DNA from 3 places in the Pantoea sp. X-Soil-TKNS-1279 genome. Region 3 is predicted to be linked to each of the others. Evidence: predicted binding sites of a transcription regulator. Region 3 holds the regulator's gene; each other region holds the start of a gene.
The links. Region 3 encodes sigma-54, which starts transcription at its own class of promoters, with help from an activator protein. Its sites were predicted from a motif close to GTTGGCACANNTTTCGCTNT; they were not measured.

Region 1 (2,206 bases), 960 kb from region 3:
CGTACTCCCCAGGCGGTCGACTTAACGCGTTAGCTCCGGAAGCCACGCCTCAAGGGCACAACCTCCAAGTCGACATCGTTTACAGCGTGGACTACCAGGGTATCTAATCCTGTTTGCTCCCCACGCTTTCGCACCTGAGCGTCAGTCTTTGTCCAGGGGGCCGCCTTCGCCACCGGTATTCCTCCAGATCTCTACGCATTTCACCGCTACACCTGGAATTCTACCCCCCTCTACAAGACTCTAGCCTGCCAGTTTCGAATGCAGTTCCCAGGTTAAGCCCGGGGATTTCACATCCGACTTGACAGACCGCCTGCGTGCGCTTTACGCCCAGTAATTCCGATTAACGCTTGCACCCTCCGTATTACCGCGGCTGCTGGCACGGAGTTAGCCGGTGCTTCTTCTGCGGGTAACGTCAATGACGATGCGTATTAAACATCATCCCTTCCTCCCCGCTGAAAGTACTTTACAACCCGAAGGCCTTCTTCATACACGCGGCATGGCTGCATCAGGCTTGCGCCCATTGTGCAATATTCCCCACTGCTGCCTCCCGTAGGAGTCTGGACCGTGTCTCAGTTCCAGTGTGGCTGGTCATCCTCTCAGACCAGCTAGGGATCGTCGCCTAGGTGAGCCGTTACCCCACCTACTAGCTAATCCCATCTGGGTTCATCCGATGGTGTGAGGCCCGAAGGTCCCCCACTTTGGTCTTGCGACGTTATGCGGTATTAGCTACCGTTTCCAGTAGTTATCCCCCTCCATCGGGCAGATCCCCAGACATTACTCACCCGTCCGCCACTCGTCACCCAAGGAGCAAGCTCCTCTGTGCTACCGTTCGACTTGCATGTGTTAGGCCTGCCGCCAGCGTTCAATCTGAGCCATGATCAAACTCTTCAATTTAAGTTTGATGCTCAAAGAATTAAACTTCGTAATGAATTACGTGTTCACTCTTGAGACTTGATATTTTTTAAGTCCGTAGACTTTTGATATCAATCCTGCGAGTGCCCACACAGATTGTCTGATAAATTGTTAAAGAGCAGTGCGAGCAGCGGGTTAACCGTCTGTCGCGAGGTGGCGTATATTACGCTTTCCTCCTTCAGAGTCAATCACTTTTTTCAGCGATTTTTCTCTGGCGGGATGAATCACTTCGTCCCTCGCTGACCGTCTGCGTTGCCGCTTTGCCGTGTCAGTGGAGGCGCATTATAGGGATCCGAATTTTTTGCACAACCCCTTTTTTCGATCTTTTTATTCGAGTGGCGAGTTTTCATCCTTTCTGCTGAGATCACGAACGATCCGCTCAAAAATCAGCTTGTCTGCCGCCCTGATCGCGCTCAGGCTAGGGATAAATGAGTAAAAGGAGAAAGATCATGTCAACAGCCTTACGTCCCTATAAAAGCAGCTACCCACAAATTGGCGATCGGGTAATGATCGATAACAGCAGCGTTGTGGTCGGCGATGTCATCATGGGAGACGATGTCAGTATCTGGCCACTGGTCGCGATTCGCGGAGATGTGAATCAGGTGATCATTGGCGCGCGTACCAACATTCAGGATGGCAGCGTACTTCATGTCACGCATAAATCAGCCAGCAACCCGACAGGCTATCCGCTGGTGATTGGAGAAGACGTTACCGTCGGCCATAAAGCCATGTTGCATGGCTGTACCATTGGTGATCGTGTTCTGGTTGGCATGGGTTCGATTCTGCTGGACGGCGTAATAGTAGAAGAAGATGTGATGATTGGGGCAGGTAGCCTGGTTCCCCCCGGAAAACGCCTGGAAAGTGGCTACCTCTATTTAGGCAGCCCGGTGAAGCAAATTCGGCCACTGAATGAAGCTGAGATTGAAGGATTGTGTTACTCGGCAAACAACTATGTTGGCTGGAAGAATGATTATCTTGCGCAGGAAAGCCAGACCCAACCTTGAGGATCGACTTCATCATTCAGGATAAGCTGTTCGGCTTCCTCTTCCAGATCCCAGCGATTGGCGCTAAACAGCGCCATCGCTTCCCCCTCGCCGAATCTGTCATGCAGTTCATCCGCCGAGATCGCACACATCAGTCCCATACCGTTGACCTGTACAGGGAAACATATCGCCAGACGCGCCTGATCCCACTCTTCGCGATCAGGGAACTGGATAGCCTGATTCACGACTGCATCGCTTCTTTTAACTGTTTAATGACAGGCGCGATTTCTGGCATCACACCATGCCACAAC
Region 2 (2,206 bases), 560 kb from region 3:
GTATTTCCCTGCGTGATGTCAGCTTTGCCTATCGCGCCGATCGTGACGTGTTAAGCCAGATCGATCTGGACGTGCCGCCCCGTGGCTTTATTGCGTTGGTTGGCCATACCGGCAGTGGCAAAAGTACGCTGGCAAACCTGCTGATGGGCTACTACCCGGTGACGCGCGGCAGTATCGAACTGGACGGTCGTCCATTGCCACAACTGACGCATCAGGCGTTACGTCAGGGGGTAGCGATGGTGCAACAGGACCCGGTGGTGCTGGCAGATACCTTGCTCGCCAATGTCCGTCTTGGGCGCGATATCCCGGAGCAGGCGGTGTGGAAGGCGCTGGAGACGGTGCAGCTTGCCGCGCTGGTGCGCGCTATGCCGGAGGGTATTCACACCCGGTTGGGCGAGCAGGGCAATAACCTGTCGGTCGGTCAGAAACAGTTGTTAGCGCTGGCGCGGGTGCTGGTATCGCTGCCGCAAATTTTGATCCTTGATGAAGCCACCGCCAATATCGATTCCGGCACTGAGCAGGCGATTCAGCACGCCCTGCGTGCCTTGCGTCAGCACAGCACGCTGGTGGTGATCGCGCATCGCCTCTCCACTATTACTGAGGCAGACCAGATTCTGGTCCTGCATCGCGGTCAGGTCGCTGAACGCGGTACGCATACCCAGTTACTGGCGCAACAGGGGCGTTACTGGCAAATGTACCAGCTGCAACAGGCGGGCGATGAACTCGCGGCGGGCATTCCCTTAACGACTGAAGGGTGACTTGCACCTTTTTTGCGCACCTTTATCGGATTATTCTGTAGAAATGCACTTCTTTGAGGCTACAAGCACCAAAGAGGTGCAAACAATCCACTCCTTTCTTCCTTTCCTGCTGGTATTTGTGTTGTTCATCACAGAACGAAGCGCGCTGCAGCGCGGCTAATCTGCTGACTCTGCGGTTTTTTTATTTATGGCACACCCTTTGCTTATATCCCTGCGTGTCCGGTAAGACTCACTCATTAAATACCTGGAGGGGATCGTATGAAGCTGGTTACCGTGGTAATCAAACCATTTAAGCTGGAGGACGTGCGTGAAGCCTTATCCTCTATTGGCATTCAGGGACTGACAGTTACCGAAGTGAAGGGTTTCGGTCGCCAGAAAGGTCACGCAGAGCTTTATCGCGGTGCCGAGTACAGCGTGAACTTCCTGCCAAAAGTAAAAATTGATATCGCCATTGCTGATGATCAACTGGACGAAGTCGTGGATGTGATCAGCAAAGCCGCTTACACCGGCAAGATTGGCGACGGCAAAATTTTCGTTGCGGAACTGCAACGCGTTATCCGTATTCGTACTGGCGAGACCGACGAAGCAGCACTGTAACTAGGCCTTGATTGTGATGGGATGGAAAGAAATGAATAAAATGATGACGAAGTTAGGCCTGACCAGCCTGGCGCTGTTACCGTCTCTGGCCATGGCGGCAGCTCCTGCCGTTGCGGATAAAGCCGATAACGCGTTTATGATGATCTGCACCGCGTTGGTGTTGTTCATGTCGATTCCGGGCATCGCCCTGTTTTACGGCGGTCTGATCCGCGGTAAAAACGTATTGTCCATGCTGACTCAGGTAGCGGTAACCTTCTCTCTGGTTTGTGTGCTGTGGATGATTTACGGTTACTCGCTGGCTTTCAGCGAAGGCAATGCCTTCTTCGGTAGCTTCCAGTGGGCGATGTTGAAAAATATCGAGCTGAAAGCGCTGATGGGCACCTTCTATCAATATATTCACGTTGCGTTCCAGGCTTCCTTCGCCTGTATCACCGTGGGCCTGATTGTGGGTTCCATTGCGGAACGTATTCGTTTCTCTGCGGTGCTGATTTTCGTTGCGGTATGGCTGACTCTGGCTTATCTGCCGATTGCACACATGGTCTGGGCTGGCGGTCTGCTGGCATCTGATGGCGCGCTGGACTTCGCGGGCGGTACCGTTGTTCACATCAACGCTGCGGTTGCTGGTCTGGTCGGTGCTTATCTGGTGGGCAAACGTGCTGGCTTCGGTAAAGAAGCATTTAAACCGCACAACCTGCCAATGGTGTTCACGGGTACTGCAATCCTGTATGTGGGCTGGTTCGGCTTCAACGCTGGTTCTGCTTCTGCTGCCAACGAAATCGCTGCCCTGGCATTCCTGAACACCGTCATTGCGACGGCGGGTGCGGTACTGTCCTGGACCTTCGGTGAGTGGG
Region 3 (2,206 bases):
GCTGCGGGTGCAGTCCAGCGTAAGGACCGAGCTCAATTCCAGTGTCAGATCGTTGTTCATCATCGTTTCACTTGCGAGTTCACATAGCCGCGAGGATCACCCACTTTACCCCTTATCACGGGAAAAATGCAGTGTCTCCTGTTGGCGCTTGCGCAGATGACAAAACGGGGCGGTCAGCCCGCCCCATTCTGTGCTCTGAGTACCGAACCTATCAGTACTCTGCAAGCGTGAAGGTTAGTGTTTTTTCAGTTTATCTTTATGTTTGGTCAACTGACGGGAAAGCTTGTCGATCAATCCGTCAATCGCCGCGTACATGTCTTCCGCTTCCGATGTCGCGTGCAATTCACCGCCGTTCACATGCAGTGTTGCATCAGCAATCTGCGTTACCTTTTCCACTTTCAGAACAATATAGACCTGATTAATGCGATCAAAATAGTGTTCCAATTTGGCAAATTTGCTATTTACAAATTCGCGCAGCGGCTCGGTAATCTCTACATTCAGTCCGGTAAGGTTTATTTGCATAGGTCTTCCTTCTCAATACATTCAAACCAGCTGCTTGCGCTGATTCGAGGGCGGGATGGACAAAGACTCGCGATACTTAGCAACCGTACGGCGGGCCACCATGATGCCCTGTTCAGATAACATGGAGGTCAGTTTGCTGTCGCTCAAGGGTTTTGCGGGATTTTCCGCAGAGATCAATTTTTTCACCAACGCACGAATTGCCGTCGAGGAGGCTTCGCCGCCACCTTCGGTATTCACATGACTGGAGAAAAAATATTTCAGTTCAAAGATGCCACGCGGGCTATGCAAGTACTTCTGCGTGGTAACACGGGAAATGGTGGATTCATGCATATCCACGGCCTGGGCGATATCCGCCAGCACCATCGGACGCATGTACTCCTCGCCCTGTTCAAAAAACGCCTGCTGCTGCTCGACAATACAGCGAGTCACTTTCAGCAGCGTGTCGTTACGGCTCTCCAGGCTCTTAATCAGCCATTTGGCTTCCTGTAAATTGCTGCGGATAAACTGGCTGTCGCTGTCATTACGCGCCGCACCGCCCATCGCAGCGTAGTGCTGATTAATTTTGAGACGCGGTACGCTGTCGGCATTTAGCTCAACTGTCCAGCGGGTGCTGACCTTGCGTACCAGTACATCCGGGATGACATACTCAGGTTCGCTAGTGTTGACCGACTGACCTGGACGCGGATCAAGCGACTGAATCAGCAACATTGCCTCTTTCAGCACATCTTCTTTCAGACGCGTCATGCGCATCAGGCTACGGAAATCGTGATTGGCCAGCAGATCGAGATGATCGCTCACAATCAACCGTGCTTCCGCCAGCATCGGCGTATCGGCGGCATATTGGGACAGCTGCACCAGCAGGCAATCACGCAAATCGCGTGCGCCAACGCCGACCGGATCAAAACGCTGTACGCGTTTCAATACCGCTTCCACTTCTTCCAGCGTCAGTTCTTCATCACCGATGCTGTCGCAAATATCCTGGAGCGTCACGGTGAGATAACCGGTGTCGTCAATGGCATCGACAATCGAAGTCGCAATGGCGCGGTCGGTATCGGTGAACGGTGTCAGCTCAACCTGCCACATCAGATAATCCTGCAACGACTGCGTGGTTTCGCCCTGATAGACCGGCAGCTCATCATCCTGGTAATCGGTACCCGTACCGGAAGGCGTTCCGGCGGTGTAGATTTCATCCCAGGTTGCATCGAGCGGCAGCTCTTCCGGCATGTCCTTCTGTTCCAGAGCCTCGCGGGTGTCGAGGGCTTCGCTTTCCTGATATTCGCGTGCGTCTACTTCTTCATGGAGTTCTGATTGTTCGAGCAATGGGTTGCTTTCCAGCGCCAGTTGTAATTCCTGCTGGAGTTCAAGCGTAGAGAGTTGCAGCAAGCGAATTGCCTGCTGCAACTGGGGTGTCATCGCCAGCTGTTGGCTGAGCCTGAGTTGCAAACCTTGCTTCATAATCCGGATTGAATTTCCTAAGCAAACGTCGGAGGTTCCGACACCTTATCAGAGTCTGAACTCTTCGCCCAAATAAACACGCTTAACCTGCTCATCTGCAAGTATTTCATCGGGTGTGCCGTGAGCAATCAGATGCCCCTGGCTGACGATGTAAGCGCGTTCACAAACGGCAAGGGTTTCGCGTACGTTGTGGTCGGTAATCAGCACACCCAACCCACTGTCGCGCAGA

Region 1: a site for sigma-54 is predicted at 1,065-1,084, ahead of AC6I8N_RS18315 (gamma carbonic anhydrase family protein). Genes of this name have one in related genera too.
Region 2: a site for sigma-54 is predicted at 945-964, ahead of glnK (P-II family nitrogen regulator). Genes of this name have one in related genera too.

Annotation. Positions count from the first base shown of each region.
Region 1 is NZ_AP035948.1:3,927,664-3,929,869, forward strand. Features, by position in the region: rRNA gene AC6I8N_RS18310 (16S ribosomal RNA) at 1-894, opposite strand, end outside; gene AC6I8N_RS18315 (gamma carbonic anhydrase family protein) at 1,362-1,916, shown strand; gene AC6I8N_RS18320 (DUF1488 family protein) at 1,883-2,140, opposite strand; gene aroE (shikimate dehydrogenase) at 2,137-2,206, opposite strand, start outside.
Region 2 is NZ_AP035948.1:1,137,237-1,139,442, forward strand. Features, by position in the region: gene AC6I8N_RS05160 (SmdB family multidrug efflux ABC transporter permease/ATP-binding protein) at 1-758, shown strand, start outside; gene glnK (P-II family nitrogen regulator) at 1,017-1,355, shown strand; gene amtB (ammonium transporter AmtB) at 1,387-2,206, shown strand, end outside.
Region 3 is NZ_AP035948.1:574,168-576,373, forward strand. Features, by position in the region: gene ptsN (PTS IIA-like nitrogen regulatory protein PtsN) at 1-60, opposite strand, end outside; gene hpf (ribosome hibernation promoting factor) at 235-522, opposite strand; gene rpoN (RNA polymerase factor sigma-54) at 544-1,977, opposite strand; gene lptB (LPS export ABC transporter ATP-binding protein) at 2,026-2,206, opposite strand, start outside.